DNA from 2 places in the Streptomyces sp. KPB2 genome. Region 2 is predicted to be linked to the other one. Evidence: predicted binding sites of a transcription regulator. Region 2 holds the regulator's gene; the other holds the start of a gene.
What was found. Region 2 encodes HrcA, which represses chaperone genes, less so after heat shock. Its sites were predicted from a motif close to TTNGCACTCNGNNNNNCNGAGTGCNAA; they were not measured.
Positions count from the first base shown of each region.

Region 1: groL (chaperonin GroEL) is a predicted target of HrcA. The motif match lies at 2,064-2,090, and genes of this name have one in related genera.

Region 1 covers NZ_CP034353.1:4,546,486-4,557,010, reverse strand. Annotated here, with positions in the region: gene D1J63_RS20435 (NADH:flavin oxidoreductase) at 1-43, opposite strand, end outside; gene groL (chaperonin GroEL) at 276-1,901, opposite strand; gene D1J63_RS20425 (cold-shock protein) at 2,229-2,432, opposite strand; gene D1J63_RS20420 (MoaD/ThiS family protein) at 2,840-3,115, opposite strand; gene thrC (threonine synthase) at 3,112-4,404, opposite strand; SAM riboswitch class I at 4,422-4,569, opposite strand; gene D1J63_RS20410 (glucosyl-3-phosphoglycerate synthase) at 4,742-5,686, shown strand; gene D1J63_RS20405 (hypothetical protein) at 5,698-6,414, opposite strand; gene D1J63_RS20400 (trehalose-6-phosphate synthase) at 6,561-7,949, shown strand; gene D1J63_RS20395 (hypothetical protein) at 7,956-8,441, opposite strand; gene otsB (trehalose-phosphatase) at 8,581-9,453, opposite strand; gene D1J63_RS20385 (DUF3263 domain-containing protein) at 9,489-9,722, opposite strand; gene D1J63_RS20380 (extracellular solute-binding protein) at 9,773-10,525, opposite strand, start outside.
Region 2 covers NZ_CP034353.1:5,496,236-5,506,760, forward strand. Annotated here, with positions in the region: gene D1J63_RS24715 (AMP-dependent synthetase/ligase) at 278-2,155, shown strand; gene D1J63_RS24720 (ATP-binding SpoIIE family protein phosphatase) at 2,352-4,514, shown strand; gene hemW (radical SAM family heme chaperone HemW) at 4,555-5,787, shown strand; gene D1J63_RS24730 (DUF3097 domain-containing protein) at 5,901-6,707, opposite strand; gene D1J63_RS24735 (MBL fold metallo-hydrolase) at 6,742-7,485, opposite strand; gene hrcA (heat-inducible transcriptional repressor HrcA) at 7,652-8,668, shown strand; gene dnaJ (molecular chaperone DnaJ) at 8,669-9,808, shown strand; gene D1J63_RS24750 (nitronate monooxygenase) at 10,048-10,525, shown strand, end outside.

The DNA.
Region 1 (10,525 bases), 950 kb from region 2:
GTTGGGCGGCGCGGGTGGCGGCCTCGGTGGGGGTGGCGGTCACTTGCGGGCTCCCTGGAGTAGGTACCGGGTGGTATGTGCGCGCGCATTCATCGCACTCCTCGGTGAACGGCCCGGCCCGGTCGGGGCATTCCGTTCGTGGCCGCCGATCCGCCGTGACCCGGGACACATACGGCGGCCGGCCGGGAACACGGAAAGGCCCGAGGGCGGCACCCCCTCTCGGGGAGTGCCGCCCTCGGTCCGTGCAGGACGGTCGATCAACCGGAACCGGTCGATCAGAAGTCCATGTCACCGCCCGGCATGCCGCCCGGGGCGCCCGCCGGAGCGGCCTTCTCCGGCTTGTCGGCGATGACGGCCTCGGTGGTGAGGAACAGCGCGGCGATGGAGGCGGCGTTCTGCAGGGCAGAGCGGGTCACCTTCGCCGGGTCGATGATGCCCTCGGCGATCATGTCGACGTACTCACCGGAGGCGGCGTTCAGGCCGTGGCCGACGGTCAGGTTGCGGACCTTCTCCACCACGACGCCGCCCTCGAGACCGCCGTTGACGGCGATCTGCTTCAGCGGGGCCTCCAGGGCGAGCTTCACGGCGTTGGCGCCGGTCGCCTCGTCACCCGAGAGCTCCAGCTTCTCGAAGACCTGGGAGGCCTGGAGCAGGGCCACGCCACCACCGGCGACGATGCCCTCCTCGACGGCCGCCTTCGCGTTGCGGACGGCGTCCTCGATGCGGTGCTTGCGCTCCTTGAGCTCGACCTCGGTGGCGGCACCGGCCTTGATGACGGCCACGCCGCCGGCCAGCTTCGCCAGACGCTCCTGGAGCTTCTCGCGGTCGTAGTCCGAGTCGCTGTTCTCGATCTCGGCGCGGATCTGGTTGACGCGGCCCTGGACCTGGTCGGCCGAGCCGGCGCCGTCCACGATCGTGGTCTCGTCCTTGGTGATGACGACCTTGCGCGCGCTGCCCAGCAGGTCCAGCGTGGCGTTCTCCAGCTTGAGGCCGACCTCCTCGGAGATGACCTCGCCGCCCGTGAGGATGGCGATGTCGCCGAGCATGGCCTTGCGGCGGTCGCCGAAGCCCGGGGCCTTGACGGCGACGGACTTGAAGGTGCCGCGGATCTTGTTGACGACCAGGGTCGACAGGGCCTCGCCCTCGACGTCCTCGGCGATGATCAGCAGCGGCTTGCCCGACTGCATGACCTTCTCCAGGAGCGGCAGCAGGTCCTTGACGTTGCCGATCTTGGAGTTGGCGATCAGGATGTACGGGTCGTCGAGCGACGCCTCCATACGCTCCATGTCGGTGGCGAAGTACGCCGAGATGTAGCCCTTGTCGAAGCGCATACCCTCGGTGAGCTCCAGCTCCAGACCGAAGGTCTGGGACTCCTCGACGGTGATGACGCCTTCCTTGCCGACCTTGTCCATGGCCTCGGCGATGAGCTCGCCGATCTGGGTGTCGGCGGCGGAGATGGAGGCCGTGGAGGCGATCTGCTCCTTGGTCTCGACATCCTTGGCCTGCTCGAGCAGGGCGGCGGAGACGGCCTCGACGGCCTTCTCGATACCGCGCTTGAGGGCCATCGGGTTGGCGCCGGCCGCGACGTTGCGCAGGCCTTCCTTGACCAGGGCCTGGGCGAGAACGGTCGCGGTGGTCGTACCGTCACCGGCGACGTCGTCCGTCTTCTTGGCGACTTCCTTGACCAGCTCGGCGCCGATCTTCTCGTACGGGTCCTCGAGCTCGATCTCCTTGGCGATGGAGACACCATCGTTGGTGATCGTGGGGGCGCCCCACTTCTTCTCGAGGACGACGTTGCGGCCCTTGGGGCCGAGCGTCACCTTGACGGCGTCCGCGAGCTGGTTCATGCCGCGCTCGAGGCCGCGCCGCGCCTCCTCGTCGAACGCGATGATCTTGGCCATGTGAAGTGGTCCCTCCAGGACTGGGGGTGATTCCTTCGGACCGCGCCCGCGCCCGCGACGGACGGCTCGCCGGCCTTGTGGTTCCTTCCCCACCCGGCCCGCGGGCCTCACCGACCCGGTCCTTCGTTGTCACTCTCACCTTCAGAGTGCTAACGCCAATGATTAGCACTCGGCATGGTCGAGTGCAAGCGCCTCTCGGGGATCGGGCCGGGCGGTCAGCCACCCGCGAACAAGGGGACGGCACGCGTCCGGGCAGGCCGAAGGGCCCGTACCCCTGGAGGTACGGGCCCTTCGGATGAAGACCGGGTGCTGCGGTGGCCGCGCGTCTCAGGCGCTGAGGCGAACCATGTCGGCCTGCGGGCCCTTCTGACCCTGCGAGATCTCGAACTCGACCCGCTGGCCTTCTTCGAGGGTGCGGTAGCCGTCCATCTGAATCGCGCTGTAGTGGACGAAAACATCCGCACCACCGTCGACCGCGATGAAGCCGTACCCCTTCTCCGCGTTGAACCACTTGACGGTGCCCTGAGCCATGCCTAACTCCCCTATTACTGGCCCTTGCACAGATCCGCACTTCGCGGACCCGGGTCAGACCTCGCCCCCTCACGACTGGGGGCGTGCGCCGGAACGCGTCGACCGCGGCTGAATGTATCTGTCCAACTGCCGTCTGCAACAGGTCAATCGGACGAGAAATCTGGACGCGCCCGGTCCGGAATGTAGCGAGAATTCGCCTGAATACGGGTCAAGTCGGGGCACGCAAAGGGAACAAAAGCCGCAGAAAGCACCCACACTTTGGCTGTTTCTTGTCGGGCGGGCGGCAGGAATTAACGGTTCCCGTTGTGCCGATCGGGAGCGCGTTCCCCAACTCTACCGCGCTCAACCACATGGAATTGCCCCCTCCGTTTCTCTCACGGAGAGGGCAATTCACGCTACGACCCGTATCAGCCGCCGGCGACCGCCGGGATGATCGAGACGCCCGCGCCGTCCGGCGTCGAGGTCTCCAGGCCCTGCTCGAAGCGCACGTCGTCGTCGTTGACGTAGACGTTGACGAAGCGGCGCAGCTTCCCCTGGTCGTCCAGGACGCGGGCGGCGATGCCCGTGTGGTTCTTCTCCAGGTCGGAGATGACCTCACCGAGGTTGGCCCCCTCGGCACTGACCTCGGCCTTGCCGCCGGTGTAGGTGCGCAGGATGGTCGGGATACGAACGGTCACGCTCATGCGAGGCCAGCCTCTCGGAAGGAGTCCAGGTTGGGGCGGATCGTCGCGGTGAGGCCGGTGCCGGCCACCGCGTCGAGGGTCTTGAGGCCGTCGCCGGTGTTCAGGACGACGGTGGTGAGCGACGGGTCGAGCACGCCGTCCTCGATCAGCTTCTTCGTCACGCCGACCGTCACGCCGCCCGCCGTCTCGGCGAAGATGCCCTCCGTGCGGGCGAGCAGCTTGATCGCGTCCACGACCTGCTCGTCGGTCACGTCCTCCACGGCACCGCCGGTGCGGCGGGCGATGTCGAGGACGTAGGGGCCGTCGGCCGGGTTGCCGATGGCCAGCGACTTGGCGATGGTGTTCGGCTTCTGCGGGCGCACCACGTCGTGGCCGGCCTTGAACGCCGTGGAGACCGGCGAGCAGCCCTCGGCCTGCGCACCGAAGATCTTGTACGGCTTGTCCTCGACCAGGCCGAGCTCGATCAGCTCCTTGAGCCCCTTGTCGATCTTCGTCAGCTGGGAGCCGGAGGCGATCGGCACGACGAGCTGGTCGGGCAGCTGCCAGCCGAGCTGCTCGCAGATCTCGTACGCGAGGGTCTTGGAACCCTCGGCGTAGTAGGGGCGCAGGTTGACGTTGACGAAGCCCCAGCCCTCGCCGGCCGGGTCGCCGATCAGCTCGGAGCAGAAGCGGTTCACGTCGTCGTAGTTGCCCTCGATGCCGACCAGCTCACCGCCGTAGACGGCGGCCATGACGACCTTGCCCTGCTCCAGGTCGTGCGGGATGAACACGCAGGAGCGGAAGCCGGCCCGGGCGGCGGCGGCGCCGACGGCACCGGCGAGGTTGCCGGTGGAGGAGCAGGACAGGGTGGTGAAGCCGAAGGCGCGGGCGGCCTCCAGGGCCTGGGCGACCACGCGGTCCTTGAAGGAGTGCGTCGGGTTGCCGGAGTCGTCCTTGACGTACAGGCCGCCGGTGACGCCCAGCTCGCGGGCGAGGTTGTCGGCCTTGACGAGCTTGGTCCAGCCGGGGTTGATGTTCGGCTTGGTCGCCACGTCGGCCGGGACGGGCAGCAGGGGGGCGTAGCGCCAGATGTTCGCGGGGCCCGCTTCGATCCGCCCCCGCAGTTCCTCGGTGTCGTAGGCCGAGAAGTCGTAGGAGATCTCGAGAGGGCCGAAACACTCTTCGCAGGCGAAGACCGGTCCGAGCGGAACCCTGTGGCCGCATTCCCGGCAGCTCAGCGCGGCGGCGGGGCCGAGGTCGACGGTGCCGTCGGTGGGGTTCGTGGAGGTTTCGGCAGTCTGCACAGCCATGGAGGCGAGGCCCTTTCTCCTCATCTTCCTCACGACGCATCTCGCCGTGAGACGGATTTGGCACCTTCCCTAGCCGGGAGCCTCGCCACGTCCGTGTGACAAGTGCCGGCTGGAGGGTTGCCGGGGCTTCATCGGGCCGTATCCCTCTGCCCCTCTGGATGAGCGGTATGAAGTTGTTCTTCGCTGGTGCGCGCGGCGACCCCGGCATGCGGTGGTCCCACGCGTTGTTCAAGACTGTAACCGAAGGCCAGGACCGTTGAGACAGTCGTCCGTACCGCGAGATGGATCACAACGGATCACTGCGCATCACCACGGATCACGAAGGAGACCCCCGGACGTGCTGGAAGAAGTCGAGCGCTGGCTGAACGCACGCTCCTGGTCCGCCGGCGACCGGACCGTCCGGCAGCTCCTGTCCGCCAAGCACACCACCGGGCAGTCGGTCAGCGTGGTGCTCCCCGCGCTGGACGAGGAGGCGACGGTCGGCGACATCGTCTCGGTGATCCGGCGGGAGCTGATGCTGCGGGTCCCGCTGGTCGACGAGCTCGTGGTCGTGGACTCCGGGTCGAGCGACCGTACGGGCGAGGTGGCCGCCGCGGCCGGCGCGCGTGTCGTGCACCGGGACGCGATCCTCCCCCGCATCCCCGCCGTGCCCGGCAAGGGCGAGGTGCTGTGGCGGTCGCTGCTGGTCACCGGCGGGGACATCGTCTGCTTCGTCGACGCCGACCTGCGCGAGTTCTCCGCCGACTTCGTCTCCGGGATCGTGGGCCCGCTGCTGACCGATCCCGACGTGCACCTGGTCAAGGCCATGTACGACCGCCCGCTCGGCGCCGCCCCGGGGCAGGGCGGCCGGGTCACCGAGCTGATGGCCCGCCCGCTGCTCAACATGCACTGGCCGCAGCTGGCCGGTTTCGTCCAGCCGCTGGGCGGCGAGTACGCGGCCCGCCGCTCCCTGCTGGAACGGCTCCCCTTCCCGGTCGGCTACGGCGTCGAGCTCGGCATGCTGGTCGACGCCCTGCACCTGGTGGGCCTGGACGCGCTCGCGCAGGTGGACGTCGGGGTGCGCGTCCACCGCCACCAGGACGGCCGGGCGCTGGGCCGGATGGCCGCCGCGATCTACCGCACCGCCCAGCTCCGGCTGGCCCGCGGTCACCTGGTCCGGCCGACGCTCACCCAGTTCGAGCGGGGCGTCGACGGCTTCGAGCCGCGCACCTACGCCGTGGACACCGAGGAACGGCCCCCGATGGCGGAGATCGCGGAGTACGCGGCCCGGAAGGTGGCCTGAACCCCCGCGCCTCAGCCGGGGACGCCGTCCGACCAGCGCCACCTGCCACCGGAGTCCTGCTCGCAGGTCAGGTACTCGCCGCCGCGGCCGTGGGTGCTCAGGCCCCGGTGCTTCGTGGCGCAGAACTGGCCGTCGGCGTAGCAGTTGCCGGCCGGGCTCATCAGCTCGCAGACGCCGGTGCCGCCGCCTGTTCCGCCACCGGTTCCACCGCCCCCGCTCGTGCCGCCGGTGCCGTCGGCCCGGGTCTTCGACGGCTTCGGGGTCGGCTTCGGCGTGTGCAGCAGGCGCCCGGCGCAGTCGCGGCCGTCGCGGGGGACGGTGAAGGTCACGGTGCCGGAGCCGCCGCTCTGCTCGCAGACCTTCTCGTCGAGGCCCCAGGAGGAGGCCGGCTGCCCGGTGCCCTGGAGGAGCACGGTGTAGTCGACGTGTGCCCCCTTGGCGGCGAGGACGGCCGCACTCATGGTGCGGCCGGTGAAGTCCGCCAGCGTGGCGGCGGTCGGGGTGGGAGTCGGCGTCGGCGTCTGAGTGCTGGGGGACGTCTCGGGGGTCGGGCTGCTGCTCGGCGTCGCGGTGGCGGTCGCGGTGGCCGCCGTGGGTGCCTCCGCCTTCGTACTCGCGTCGCCGCCGTCGCCGCAGCCCGCCAGGGCCAGCGCGCAGGCCGCGATCAGGGCCGCCGTGCCGGTGAGTCCGCCGGTGCGCGGGTGTCGCGTACGTATGCGTATGGGCATGGTGCGCCCGCCCCCCAAGAAGTTGAAATGTGCACCGCACATCCTCAACCTGTTCACAGTTTCCGCACAAGACGCGTGACCGAATCGCCGCCGAGGTGACACCGGGGAACGTTTGAGGTTCGGGGGGCCGGGCTAGATTGAGGCGTATGGCTTCAAGCTTCGGTGCTGCTCAGGTGCTGGTCGCCTCCAACCGGGGGCCGGTCTCGTACGAGGTCCGGGAGGACGGGTCGCTGCACGCCAAACGGGGTGGTGGCGGGCTCGTGTCCGGGCTGTCGGCCATCGGCCCCGACGCCGGCGCGCTGTGGGTGTGCTCGGCGCTCGGCGACGGCGACCGCGAGGCGGTGCGGCGCGGGGTCGGCGAGGCCGGCGTGCGGATGCTGGACGTACCGGCCGACGTGCACGCGGACGCGTACAACGGGATCGCCAACAGCGTGCTGTGGTTCGTGCACCACATGCTGTACCAGACGCCCCTGGAGCCGGTCTTCGACGCGGAGTTCCGGCGGCAGTGGGCCTCCTACGAGGCCTACAACCGGGCCTTCGCCGAGGCGCTGGCCGAGGAGGCGGCCGAGGGCGCGGTCGCGATCGTGCAGGACTACCACCTGACGCTGGTGCCGGGGATGCTGCGCGAGCTGCGTCCGGACCTCAGGATCGGCCACTTCTCGCACACGCCGTGGGCCCCGGTCGACTACTTCCGGCTGCTGCCCGACGACATCGCCGAGCAGGTGCTGCGCGGGATGCTGGGCGCCGACCGGCTCGGGTTCCTCACCCGACGCTGGGCGGACGCGTTCACCGCCTGCTGCGACGCGGTGGTGGGCGGGCTCGGCGGCACGGAGATCGGCGTGCACGGTCTCGGCGCCGACGGCGACTTCCTGCGGAAGCGGTCGCACGAGGCCGACGTCGAGGAGCGGATGGCGGAGCTGCGGGAGCAGATCGGGGAGGGCCGCCGCACGATCGTGCGGGTGGACCGCACCGAGCTGTCCAAGAACATCGTGCGGGGCCTGCTGGCCTACCGGGAGCTGCTGGCCGGGCGGCCGGAGTGGCGCGAGCGGGTCGTGCACGTCGCCTTCGCCTACCCCTCGCGGCAGGACCTCGCCGTGTACCGGGACTACACGGCCGAGGTGGAGCGGGTCGCGAACGCGGTCAACGAGGAGTTCGGCACCCCGGGGTGGACGCCGGTCGTGCTGAATCTCAAGGACGACTTCGCGCGGTCGCTGGCGGCGTACCGGCTGGCGGACGTGGCGCTGGTCAACCCCGTCCGGGACGGGATGAACCTGGTCGCGAAGGAGGTGCCGGTCGTCTCCGACGCGGGGTGCGCGCTGGTGCTGTCCCGGGAGGCGGGGGCGTACGAGGAGCTGGGCGAGGACGCCGTGGTGGTGAACCCGTACGACGTGGTGGGGACGGCGGACGCGCTGCACACGGCGCTCGGCCTGCCGGCGGGGGAACGGGCCGAACGCTCGAAGCGGCTGGCGGCCGCCGGCACCGCGCTGCCCCCGGCGCGCTGGTTCCTGGAGCAGCTGGAGGCGCTGCGCGGCTGACGCGGGCTACTTGTCCCGCACCGGCGGGCAGGTGCCGGTCTCCTCGCCGATGGAGTTGATCTCGGCGTTCGGCCGCGGGTCACCGGCGTAGTTCACCTGGTCCGTGCACTTGACCCCGTCCTGCTTGGGGGTGCCGGAGGGCGCCTTGCCCGACTGCGGCTCGGGGCAGGTGCCGGTGTCCGCGCCGATGGAGTTGATCTCGGCGTTGGACCGCGGGTCGCCGGCGTAGTCCCGCTGGTCCGTGCACTTGACCCCCGTCCCCCGGTCCGGCTTCGACGCCGTCGGGGTCTGCGAGGACGCGCCGCCGGTGGCGGTGCCGTCGTCCGCGGAGGGGGACTGCGCCGTGGGGGTCTGCGCGGGGCTCGTCGCGGTCGCGGTGGGGGCGGCGTCGACGTTGACGTCGCCGTCGCCGCCGCTGTTGCCGCAGGCGGTCAGCGCCAGGCCGAGGGCCACGGCGGCGAGGGCGAGCATCGGGGTCTTCCGAGCGGACATGGCGGGTTCCTCCACGGTCGTGTGCCTCACTGAGCAGGCATTACGGCGTGCAAGACAGCGGGGCGGCGGGGCCGGGTTGCCCCGCCGGCGGTGTCCGGACACGCCTGTGACGCTCCGGGGAAGGGGCCGTGACGTCGGCTCAGGCCAGCCGGTGCGCGAGCGCCGTCAGCAGGGCCACGACCCCGGCGGGGCCGGGGACCTCGACGTCCGCGCGCCTGCGCAGTTCCGTCACCTCGTCGCTGGCGCTGCAGACCAGCAGGCCGGGGGTGCCCTCGGTGCGGAGGATGTCGACGGCCGCGTAGGCCGGGAGGTCGCCGAGGTCGTCGCCCGCGAAGAGGACCGAGCCGGCGTCGAGGGAGTGGACGTACGACCGCAGGGCCGCGCCCTTGTCCATGCCGGGCGGGCGCAGTTCCAGGACCATGCGGCCGGGTTCGACGATCAGGCCGTGGCGGGCGGCCAGGTCGGCGAGGGGGGCGCGCAGGGCCTCGAAGGCGGCCTGCGGGTCGGGGGCGCGGCGGGTGTGGACGGCGACCGCGTGGCCCTTGTCCTCCGTCCAGGTGCCCTGCGCCGCGGCCCCGGACCGCTCCAGCAGCCCCGGCAGCTCGGCGCGGACGGCGGCGACGCCCGGGTGCGGCGCGGGCGTGGCGAGGGTGCCGGTGGCGGCGTCCCAGCGCTCGGCGCCGTAGTGGCCGAGGACGACGAGGCGGTCGAGGCCGGGGACGTCCGCGAAGCCGCCGTGGTGGACGGCGACCTCGGCGGGGCGGCCGGTGATCACGGCGATCGAGGCGACCTTCGGGGCGAGCGCGGCGAGGGCCGGTACGGCCTCCGGGTGGGCGCGGGCCCGGTCGGGGTCGGGCACGATCGGGGCGAGCGTGCCGTCGAAGTCGAGCGCGACCACCGCGCGGCCGGGGTCGGCGAGAAGGGCGTCGAGCCCTTCGCGTCCGGCGGCCGTCGCGGGCGTCGGCAGGGGGTGTGGGGAGTCGTCTCGGGTGGAGTCCTGGTGGCTGCCCATACGGCGAACCTATCCCGCCGGCGCCGAAGGCAATCTCAGCGCTCCGCGCGGCGCGACTCCCGCACCCGGCGCAGGCGGTTGACCGTCACCGGGTCGGCGGCCAGGGCGCGGGGGTCGTCCAGGAGGGCGTTGAGGAGCTGGTAGTAGCGGACGGGGGCCAGGCCCAGCTCCTCGCGGACGGCACGCTCCTTGGCGCCGGGGCCGCTGAAGCCCCGGCGTTCCAGTGCGAGGATGCTCAGCTCCCGCTCGGCCAGCTCTCCCGGGTCCATGTACGGAACCGTAACGCCCGCCGCCGACAACGCGGCCGCCGCTCGGGCCGTCACTCCGCGCTGCTCGCCCGCATCGCCGTCGCCTGGATCTCGCCGAGGACCTCCTCGGGGCTGCCGCCGGGGGCGACCGCCTCGCCGATGCGCTTCTTGACGTCCGCGCTGACCGAGGCCCAGGAGGCCTTGCCGACCGGGTACAGCTGGGAGAGCAGCAGCTCGTCCAGGAACGGCTTGAGGTTCTTGTCCTCCGGCGCGGTGCTCATGGTCTGGGAGGCGGAGGTGGTCACGGGCAGCAGGCCGTACTCGCGGGAGAAGTCGAGGACGTTCTCCTCGCTGTAGACGAAGTCGAGGAAGTCGCCGATCTCCTCCTGGTGGCCGTTCTTCTTGAAGGCCGTCATCCAGTCGGAGACCCCGAGGGTGTTCCTGCTCTCGCCGTCCGCGCCGGGTGTGGTCACCATCCCGTACTTCACGCCCTTGTCGGCGGCCATCTTCATCAGCGAGGGGTGCCCGTTGAGCATGCCCACGTCGCCGTTGGCGAAGGCTTCGAAGGCGGCGGCGCGGTTGAGCTTGCCGGGGGCGACCGGTCCGGTGAGGCCCTTGCCGACCAGTTCGTCGCGCAGCCAGGTGAAGGTGGTGGCGTTCTGCGGCGAGTCGATCGAGTAGGTGCCGACGTCGTCGGTGTAGCCGCCTCCGCCGCTGAGCATCCACTGCATCGTCTCGGCCGGTGCCTCCTCGGGGCCCAGCGGCAGGGCGTACGGGTACTTCACGCCCTTCTCCTCGAGCGCCTCGGCGGCCTCGGCCAGGTC
Region 2 (10,525 bases):
GGACACCGAGGGGCCCGTCGTACGAAAGTGCGGCGGGTCCCTTCGCATGTCACGGGCGCGCATCTGTAGGAAGTGACAGGGCGCGGGCTCTTACGCGGGGGCCGGTCGCCCTCTACTCTGATGCCTGCCCCGTAGTTACTCGTGAGTTAAACAAGTGATCGGGCAACAGTCCGACGCGCCGCTTGACCACGGTCCGAACAACCGCCCGAGAGTGAACCAGCCACACCTGAGCCAGCCGCAACGAGCCAGCCGCACCGTCGCGGGCCCGGAGGATGTCGTGAGCGACACACAGACACTGATCGAGAACCGTCCGCCCTCCGTGGCGGGACTCTTCCTGGAGCGGGTGGCCGCCACGCCGGACGCCGAGGCGTACCGCTACCCGGTGCCGCCGGCCTCGGGCGAGGGCCCCGACGACTGGAAGTCGCTGACCTGGGGACAGGCCGCCGAGCGGGTGTACGCGATCGCGGCCGGCCTGATCGAACTGGGCGTGCTGCCCGAGCAGCGCGTGGCGCTGGCCTCCTCCACCCGCCTGGAGTGGATCCTCGCCGACCTCGGCATCATGTGCGCGGGCGCGGCGACGACCACCGTCTACCCGCAGACCAACGCCGACGAATCGGCGTACATCCTCTCCGACTCCGAGAGCCGGGTGCTGATCGCGGAGGACGCCGCGCAGCTCGCCAAGGCGAAGGAGAAGAAGGCGGAGCTGCCCGACCTCACCCACGTGGTCGTGGTCGACGCGACCGGCGCGGACACCTCCGAGGAGTGGGTCCTCACCCTCGACGAGCTGGAGCGCCGGGGCGCGGCCCGCCTGGGGACGGACCCGCAGCTGATCAAGGAGCGGGTCGGCGCGCTCACCAAGGACCAGCTCGCCACCCTCATCTACACCTCCGGCACCACGGGCCGGCCCAAGGGCGTCCGCCTCCCGCACGACAACTGGTCGTACATGGCGAAGGCGATCGCGGCGACCGGCCTGGTCACCAAGGACGACATCCAGTACCTGTGGCTGCCGCTCGCGCACGTCTTCGGCAAGGTGCTGACCTCCGGCCAGATCGAGGCCGGTCACGTCACCGCCGTCGACGGCCGGGTCGACAAGATCATCGAGAACCTGCCGGTGGTCCAGCCGACCTACATGGCGGCCGTGCCCCGCATCTTCGAGAAGGTCTACAACGGCGTCGCCGCGAAGGCCCGCGCGGGCGGCGGGGCCAAGTACAAGATCTTCCAGTGGGCCGCCGGGATCGCCCGCGAGTACGCCAAGGTCACCCAGGACAACTTCAAGCGCACCGGCACCGCGAGCGCCCCCGCCGGCCTGCGCACCAAGCACGCCGTCGCCGACAAGCTCGTCTACGCCAAGATCCGCGAGGCCTTCGGCGGCCGGCTGCGCGCCTGCGTCTCGGGCTCGGCCGCCCTCGCTCCCGAGATCGGCTACTTCTTCGCCGGCGCCGGCATCCACATCCTGGAGGGCTACGGCCTCACCGAGTCCTCCGCCGCCTCCTTCGTCAACCCCGGCGAGGCCTACCGTACCGGCACCGTCGGCAAGCCGCTGCCCGGCACCGAGGTGCGCATCGCCGACGACGGCGAGATCCTGCTGCGCGGCCCCGGCATCATGGAGGGCTACCACAAGCTGCCCGAGAAGACCGCCGAGGTGCTGGAGTCCGACGGCTGGTTCCACACCGGCGACATCGGCGAACTGTCGCCCGACGGCTACCTGCGCATCACCGACCGCAAGAAGGACCTCATCAAGACCTCCGGCGGCAAGTACATCGCGCCCGCCGAGGTCGAGGGCCAGTTCAAGGCGGTCTGCCCCTACGTCTCCAACATCCTGGTCCACGGCGCCGACCGGAACTTCTGCACCGCGCTCATCGCCCTCGACGAGATCGCGATCACCGAGTGGGCCAAGGAGAACGGCCTGGAGGGCAAGCCGTACGCGGAGATCGTCGCGGCGCCCGCGACCGTCGAGATGGTCGACGGCTACGTCAAGCAGCTCAACGAGGGCCTCCAGCGCTGGCAGACCATCAAGAAGTTCCGCCTGCTGCCCCGCGACCTCGACGTCGAGCATGGCGAGATCACCCCGAGCCTCAAGCTGAAGCGGCCGGTGGTGGAGCGCGAGTACATGAACCTGATCGAGGAGATGTACGAGGGCTCGCGCGAGGCGTAGGGCCCGCAAGAGCGCGGCAGATGTTCGAAGACGGCCGGTTTCCGTTCGGATTCCGGCCGTCTTCGAACGTTCGCCTAGCATGGTTCTCACTCATCGCGGCCCACTTCGGTAACTCCGTGCTTATGGGCGGGATCGGTCTGTCACTCTGTCGGCATTGAGTGTGAGGAATTCGCACGAACTGCCCGGGGAGACGTCCATGTCGGCCATTCCGAGGCAGCGGGAGACCGCCTCCCGCGCCGGCGCGGCGGACGCGCGCGCCGCTGAGGCGTCCGCCGAGTACTCCGGCGAGGGGGCCTCGGTCGAGGTCTTCGGCGAGCGCTTCGAGGAGTGCGCGCGGGCGCGCGTTACCCTGCTGGGCAGCTCCCTGGCGCCGGGCGCCGCCCGCGCGATGGCGCGCGCCGCGCTCGCCGACTGGTCCGCGCTCGGACTGCCCGGCACGGAGCACCTGACCGAGCACCTCGCCGCCGACGCCCTGGTCGTCGTCAGTGAGCTGGTCACCAATGCCGTCGTGCACGCCGGTACCGACGTCGAGGTGGGCCTCCGGGTGGAGGAGACGGGCACCCTCGTCGTCGAGGTCGCGGACCGGCACCCCTCCCGGGCCCCGAGCGGCGGCGGCGACCACGAGACACCGCACGACCCCGCCGAGTACGGGCGCGGCCTGCGCCTCGTCGCCGCGCTCGCGGAGGCCTGGGGGATCACCTACCGCCCGGGCTCCAAGACGGTGTGGGCGCGGCTGCCGGCCGGCGGCGCGGAGCCCGCGGACGGTGCCGGGGTGGGCGCCGGTCTCGCCGAAGCCACGCCCGCCGGAGCGGGCGTCGAGGGCGGCGAGGGCGTCGGGGCGCCCGGGTCCACGGCGCGGACCGGGGCGTACGCCGGGGGCGCGCACCGGACGCCGCCCACGGGCGCGGTGGCGCCGGCAGACCCCGACGGCCCGCACGACGCGTCCGGTGTGCCCGCACGGCCCGGCCGGCGCCGCACCCGCGACCGGGAGTGGCTGGGCCGCGGCGCGCTGTCCTTCCTCGCCGAGGCCTCCGACCTCCTGGCCGGACAGCTCGACGAGGACCTCGTCGCCTCCCTCACCGGCCAGCTGATCGTGCCCCGGCTCGCCGACTGGTGCGGGGTGTGGCTGGAGGACGAGACCCTGGGCCGGGGCGCCTGGAGCGACGACTCCGGGACGGCCGTCGGCGCCCGGCTGGCCCGCGTGTGGCACGCCGGCGAGGGCCACCTCGACGAGCTGCGCGCGGCCCTGGAGAAGGAGCCGCCCCGCCCGCGCGACCCGTGGCGCTCCGGTCCCGTCGGCCACCCCTGGCCCGCCGAGGCGCTCGGCACGCACGGCACCGCGCTCGCCTACCGCCTGGTCGCCGGCGGCCGCCCCCTGGGCACCCTGGTCATCGGCCGGGCCGGCCCCCCGGACCCGACCCCGGACACCCCGGACGCCCAGGACGCCCCCGACACCGGCGGCCACCAGGACTCTCCCGGCTTCCCCGACGAGATCACCGGCCTGGTCGAGGACCTCAGCCGCCGGGTGGCGCTCGCCATCGGCGCCGCCCGCCAGTACGCCCGGCAGGCCACCATCAGCGCCGTCCTCCAGCGCGGCCTGCTGCCCGGCGCCGTCGCCGAGATCCCCGGCGTGCGCAGCGCCCTCGTCTACGAACCGCGCGACAAGGGCGGCCCCAGCGGCGACTTCTACGACCTCTTCCCGGCCGGCGACGGCCGCTGGTGCTTCGCCGTGGGCGACGTCCAGGGCAAGGGCCCCGAGGCCGCCGTCGTCATCGGGCTCGCCCGGCCCTGGCTGCGGCTGCTGGCCCGCGAGCAGTACGGCGTCCCCGACGTCCTCGACCGCCTCAACCAGCTCCTCCTCGACGACGCCACCGAGGCCGCCGACGCCGCCGCCCGCGCGCTGGTCGCCGCCGGAGGCCCACCGGTTGCCCCGGGCGACGGACCGCAGACCCGTTTCCTCTCCCTCCTCTACGGCGAGCTGGTCCCCTTCGAGGGCGGCGTCCGCTGCACCCTCGCGTCCGCCGGACACCCACTGCCGCTGCTCCTCGGCCCCGACGGCACGGTGAGCGCCGTCGCGTGCCCGCAGACCCTGCTCGGCGTCGTCGAGGACGCGACGTACGTCAGCGAGAGCTTCGAGCTGCGGTCCGGCGACACCCTGCTGTGCGTCACGGACGGGGTCACGGAGCGGCGCAGCGGCTCCCGCCAGTTCGACGACGACGACGGGCTCGCCGAGGCACTGGCCGGCTGCACGGGCCTGGACGCCGAGCTGGTCGCCGAGCGGATCCGGCGGCTGGTGCACGAGTTCGGGCCCCGGCCACCGGAGGACGACCTGGCGCTGCTGGTGCTCCAGGCCGAGTGAGCGGGCGGGGGATCGGCGCGGGTGCGGGACAATGGAACGCATGCCCTCCGCACTCCCCGACGGCGAACCCGTCCCCGCCGACGGTGCCCTGCCCGCGTCCGCGCTCGCCGGGGCCGCCGACCGCCCCCTCGGCTTCTACCTGCACGTGCCGTACTGCGCGACCCGCTGCGGCTACTGCGACTTCAACACCTACACCGCGACCGAGCTGCGCGGCACCGGAGGCGTCCTCGCCTCCCGCGACAACTACGCCGACACGCTCGTCGACGAGGTCCGCCTGGCCCGCAAGGTGCTCGGCGACGACCCCCGCGAGGTCCGCACGGTCTTCGTCGGCGGTGGTACGCCCACCCTGCTGGCCGCCGGTGACCTGGTGCGGATGCTCGGTGCGATCCGCGACGAGTTCGGCCTGGCGCCGGACGCGGAGATCACCACGGAGGCCAACCCGGAGTCGGTCGACCCGGCGTACCTCGCCACCCTCCGCGACGGCGGCTTCAACCGGATCTCCTTCGGCATGCAGAGCGCCAGGCAGCACGTCCTGAAGATCCTGGACCGCACCCACACCCCCGGCCGCCCCGAGGCCTGCGTCGCCGAGGCCCGCGCGGCCGGCTTCGACCACGTCAACCTCGACCTGATCTACGGCACCCCCGGCGAGTCCGACGACGACTGGCGCGCCTCCCTGGACGCCGCGCTCGGCGCCGGACCCGACCACGTCTCGGCGTACGCCCTGATCGTCGAGGAGGGCACCCAGCTGGCCCGGCGCATCCGGCGCGGCGAGGTCCCGATGACCGACGACGACGTACACGCCGACCGGTACCTGATCGCCGAGGAGACCCTCGCCGCGGCGGGCTTCGACTGGTACGAGGTGTCGAACTGGGCCACCTCCGACGCCGGTCGCTGCCTGCACAACGAGCTGTACTGGCGGGGCGCCGACTGGTGGGGCGCGGGGCCGGGCGCGCACTCCCACGTGGGGGGCGTGCGGTGGTGGAACGTGAAGCATCCCGGGGCGTACGCGGGCGCACTGGCGGCGGGGAAGTCGCCGGGCGCGGGGCGCGAGGTCCTCACGGACGAGGACCGGCGGGTGGAGCGCGTCCTGCTGGAGCTGCGGCTGCGGGAGGGCGTGCCGCTGGCGCTGCTGCGGGAGGCGGGGCTGGCGGCGGCTCGGCGGGCGCTGTCGGAGGGGCTGCTGGAGGAGGGGCCGTACGAGGCGGGGAGCGCGGTGCTGACGCTGCGCGGGCGGCTGCTGGCGGACGCGGTGGTACGGGACCTGGTGGACTGACGGCGGGTTTCCTCGCCCCCGCCGCCCCTTCCCGTCCCGACCCGGGGGCGCCGCCCCCGGACCCCCGCTCCTCAAACGCCGGAGGGGCTGGATTCACCAGCCGGACAAGTACGTCACGCCGTCACGAAGTCGATCAGCTCCTCCACGCGCCCCAGCAGCTCCGGCTCCAGGTCCTTGTACGAGTTCACCCGGGCCAGGATCGCCTGCCACACCGCGCCCGTGTTCTCCGGCGGCCAGCCCAGGGCCCGGCACACCCCGGTCTTCCAGTCCTGACCGCGAGGCACCCTGGGCCAGCCCTCAATCCCCACCGACGACGGTTTCACGGCCTCCCAGATGTCGATGTACGGGTGGCCCACCACCAGCGCGTGCTCGCTCGTCACCGCCTCCGCGATGCGCCACTCCTTCGAACCCGGCACCAGGTGGTCCACCAGGACGCCCAGCCGTGCGTCCGGGCCGGGGGCGAAGTCGGCGACGATCGACGGGAGGTCGTCCACGCCGCCCAGGTACTCCACGACGACGCCCTCGACGCGCAGGTCGTCGCCCCAGACCTTCTCGACCAGCTCGGCGTCGTGCCGCCCCTCGACATAGATGCGCCCGGCGCGCGCCACCCGCGCCCGTGCGCCGGGGACGGCGACCGAACCGGACGCCGTACGGGAGGGCCGTACCGGGCCGGTGGACGAGGACGGCCGCACCAGCGTCACCACCCGCCCCTCCAGCAGGAACCCGCGTGGTTCCAGCGGGAAGACGCGGTGCTTGCCGAAGCGGTCCTCCAGGGTCACCGTGCCCGCCTCGCAGCGGATCACCGCGCCGCAGAACCCGGTGCCGGGCTCCTCGACCACCAGACCGGGGTCGGCCGGCACCTCGGGAACGGGCTGCGGTTTCTTCCACGGAGGGGTCAGGTCGGCGGAGTACTGGCGCATTCTGCCGACGATACGAGGAACGCCCGCCCGGTGATCAGCGCGACACGCCGAACCGGACGGCCAGCGCGTCCCGTTGGGCCCGCACGAACGCCGCGTCCACCACCGCTCCGTGACCCGGCACGTACAGCGCGTCGTCGCCGCCCAGATCGAGCAGCCGGTCCAGGGCCGCCGGCCAGTCGGACGGTACGGCGTCGGGGCCCGCCTGCGGCTCGCCGGACTCCTCGACCAGGTCGCCGCAGAAGACGACGGCCGGGGAGCCGGGCACCAGCACCGCCAGATCGTGTGACGTGTGCCCCGGACCCACGTCGGCCAGCAGGAGCTGACGGCCACCGCCCAGGTCGAGCCGCTGCTCGCCGCGGACATCCTGCCGGACGGGGACGAGCGCGTCGGCCGCCTCCCGCGCCGCCCGCGCGTCCAGCCCCTCCGCCACCGCGTCCGCGCGCAACGCCTCCCGCCCCTGTCCGCCCGGCGCGAACAGCGCGCCCGTACCCGCCGCGCCGTACGCGCCGTACACCTCCGCGCCCTCGAACGCCGCCGCGCCGAAGACGTGGTCGAAGTGCGGGTGGGTCAGCGCGAGATGTGTCACACGGTGGTCGGCGAGCCGCCGCGCCGCCTCGTGCAACCGGGCGCCCTCCGCCAGGCTGGACCCCGCGTCCACCATCAGTGCCCCGCCCGCGCCGAGCACCAGCCCCGCCGTGCAGTCCCAGCCCGGCAGCCGGCACCGCCCCACCCCGTCCGCCAGCCGCTCCCAGCCCAGCTCTTCCCAAGTCACCGTCACGGCGACGACGCTAACGGCATCGTCACGGCCTTGCCGGGGGCGTACCCCACGGCCGTACACTGGGCCGGGGAAGTCTGGCACTCGCGAGCCGTGAGTGCCAGGGCAGACAGGTCAACGCAGGCCAGACAGGCCGAAACGGGCGGACGACAGCTGGAGGTGCGCGCCGATGCTCAGTGAACGCAGGCTCCAGGTGCTGCGCGCCATCGTCCAGGACTACGTCGGCACCGAGGAACCGGTCGGTTCCAAGGCCCTCACCGAGCGGCACAACCTCGGCGTCTCCCCGGCCACCGTGCGCAACGACATGGCGGCCCTGGAGGACGAGGGGTTCATCGCCCAGCCGCACACCAGCGCCGGGCGCATCCCGACCGACAAGGGCTACCGGCTCTTCGTCGACAAGCTGGCCGGCGTCAAGCCGATGACCGCGCCCGAGCGGCGTGCCATCCAGAACTTCCTGGAGGGCGCCGTCGACCTCGACGACGTGGTGGCCCGCACGGTGCGGCTGCTCGCGCAGCTCACCCGGCAGGTCGCCGTCGTGCAGTACCCCTCGCTGACCCGTTCGACGGTGCGGCACGTGGAGCTGCTCTCGCTGGCGCCCGCGCGCCTGATGCTGGTGCTGATCACGGACACCGGCCGGGTCGAGCAGCGCATGGTCGACTGCCCGGCGCCGTTCGGCGAGGCCTCGCTGGCCGATCTGCGGGCCCGGCTCAACAGCCGGGTCGCGGGACGCCGTTTCACGGATGTCCCGTCTCTGGTGGAAGATCTTGCGGAGCCCTTCGAGGCCGAGGATCGGGGTACGGTCTCCACCGTGCTCTCCACTCTCCTGGAGACGCTGGTCGAGGAGAACGAGGAGCGGCTGATGATCGGCGGCACCGCCAATCTGACCCGCTTCGGGCACGACTTCCCCTTGGTGATCCGGCCGGTGCTGGAGGCACTGGAGGAGCAGGTCGTGCTCCTCAAGCTGCTCGGCGAGGCGAAGGATCCGGGCGTGACCGTACGGATCGGTCATGAGAACGCCCACGAGGGACTCAACTCAACGTCCGTCGTGTCGGTCGGCTACGGTTCGGGCGGCGAGGCGGTTGCCAAGCTCGGCGTGGTCGGACCGACCCGCATGGACTACCCGGGAACGATGGGAGCGGTACGCGCAGTGGCACGGTACGTCGGACAGATCCTGGCGGAGTCGTAGGTGGCCACGGACTACTACGCCGTACTCGGCGTGCGCCGCGACGCTTCCCAGGACGAGATCAAGAAGGCGTTCCGGAGGCTCGCCCGCGAGCTGCACCCGGACGTCAACCCCGATCCGAAGACCCAGGAGCGGTTCAAGGAGATCAACGCCGCCTACGAGGTGCTGTCGGACCCGCAGAAGAAGCAGGTCTACGACCTCGGCGGCGACCCGCTCTCCCAGGCCGGGGGCGGCGGTGGCGCCGGCGGCTTCGGCGCGGGCGGCTTCGGGAACTTCTCGGACATCATGGACGCGTTCTTCGGTACGGCGTCGCAGCGCGGGCCGCGCTCGCGCACCCGCCGGGGCCAGGACGCGATGATCCGCATCGAGGTCGAGCTGGACGAGGCCGCCTTCGGCACGACCAAGGACATCCAGGTCGACACGGCGGTCGTCTGCAACACCTGCAACGGCGAGGGCGCGGCGCCGGGCACGTCGGCCCAGACCTGTGACATGTGCCGCGGTCGCGGTGAGGTCTCGCAGGTCACCCGGTCCTTCCTGGGCCAGGTCATGACCTCCCGACCCTGCCCCCAGTGCCAGGGCTTCGGCACCGTGGTCCCCACCCCGTGCCCCGAGTGCGCGGGCGACGGCCGGGTCCGCTCCCGGCGCACCCTGACCGTGAAGATCCCGGCCGGGGTCGACAACGGCACCCGGATCCAGCTCGCGGGCGAGGGCGAGGTCGGCCCCGGCGGCGGCCCCGCCGGCGACCTGTACGTCGAGATCCACGAGCTGGCCCACTCGACCTTCCAGCGGCGCGGCGACGACCTGCACTGCACGGTCACCATCCCGATGACGGCGGCGGCCCTCGGCACCAAGGTGCCGCTGGAGACCCTCGACGGCATGGAGGAGATCGACATCCGACCGGGCACCCAGTCCGGCCAGTCGATCCCGAAGCACGGCCGGGGCGTCACCCACCTGCGCGGCGGCGGCCGAGGCGACCTCATCGTCCACGTCGAGGTCACCACCCCGGGCAAGCTCGACCCCGAACAGGAACGCCTCCTGCGCGAGCTGGCCAAGCTGCGCGGAGAGGAACGCCCGCAGGGCCAGTTCCAGCCGGGGCAGCAGGGCTTGTTCTCTCGGCTGAAGGACGCGTTCAACGGGCGCTGATGTGGAGCTCGGCGGGTGTCGGTTTGCCGCGTGGGTGTGGGCGGCGGCCGGAGCCTGCCGGGGGTCCGGGGGTCGTCCCCCGGGCAGACACAGTCAGCCGGGGCAGCAGGGCTTGTTCTCTCGGCTGAAGGACGCGTTCAACGGGCGCTGACGGGCCCGCCGGGGATGCGGATGCTCCTGGCGTATGCCAACGGAAGCCCGGATTCGGACTTGTGCGGAGGACGTGACAACATGCCGTCATGTCCTCCGCACTGACCGATCTCTTCCCCTACCCGATCGTGCAGGCACCCATGGCGGGCGGCGTCTCCGTGCCCCAGCTCGCGGCCGCGGTGTCCGAGGCGGGCGGGCTGGGCTTCCTGGCCGCCGGGTACAAGACCGCGGACGGGATGTACCAGGAGATCAAGCACCTGCGGGGACTGACGAGCCGCCCCTTCGGCGTCAACCTCTTCCTCCCGCAGCCGGAGGCGGCCGACCCCGCCGCCGTCGACGTCTACGCCCACCAGCTGGCCGGAGAGGCCGCCTGGTACGAGACGGAGCTGGGCGACCCCGACAGCGGCCGGGACGACGGCTACGACACCAAACTCGCCGTACTCCTCGACAACCCCGTGCCGGTGGTGTCCTTCCACTTCGGCGTCCCGAGCCGTGAGGTCGTCGACTCCCTGCACCGCGTGGGCACCTTCGCCCTGGTCAGCGCCACCACCGCGGACGAGGCCCGGG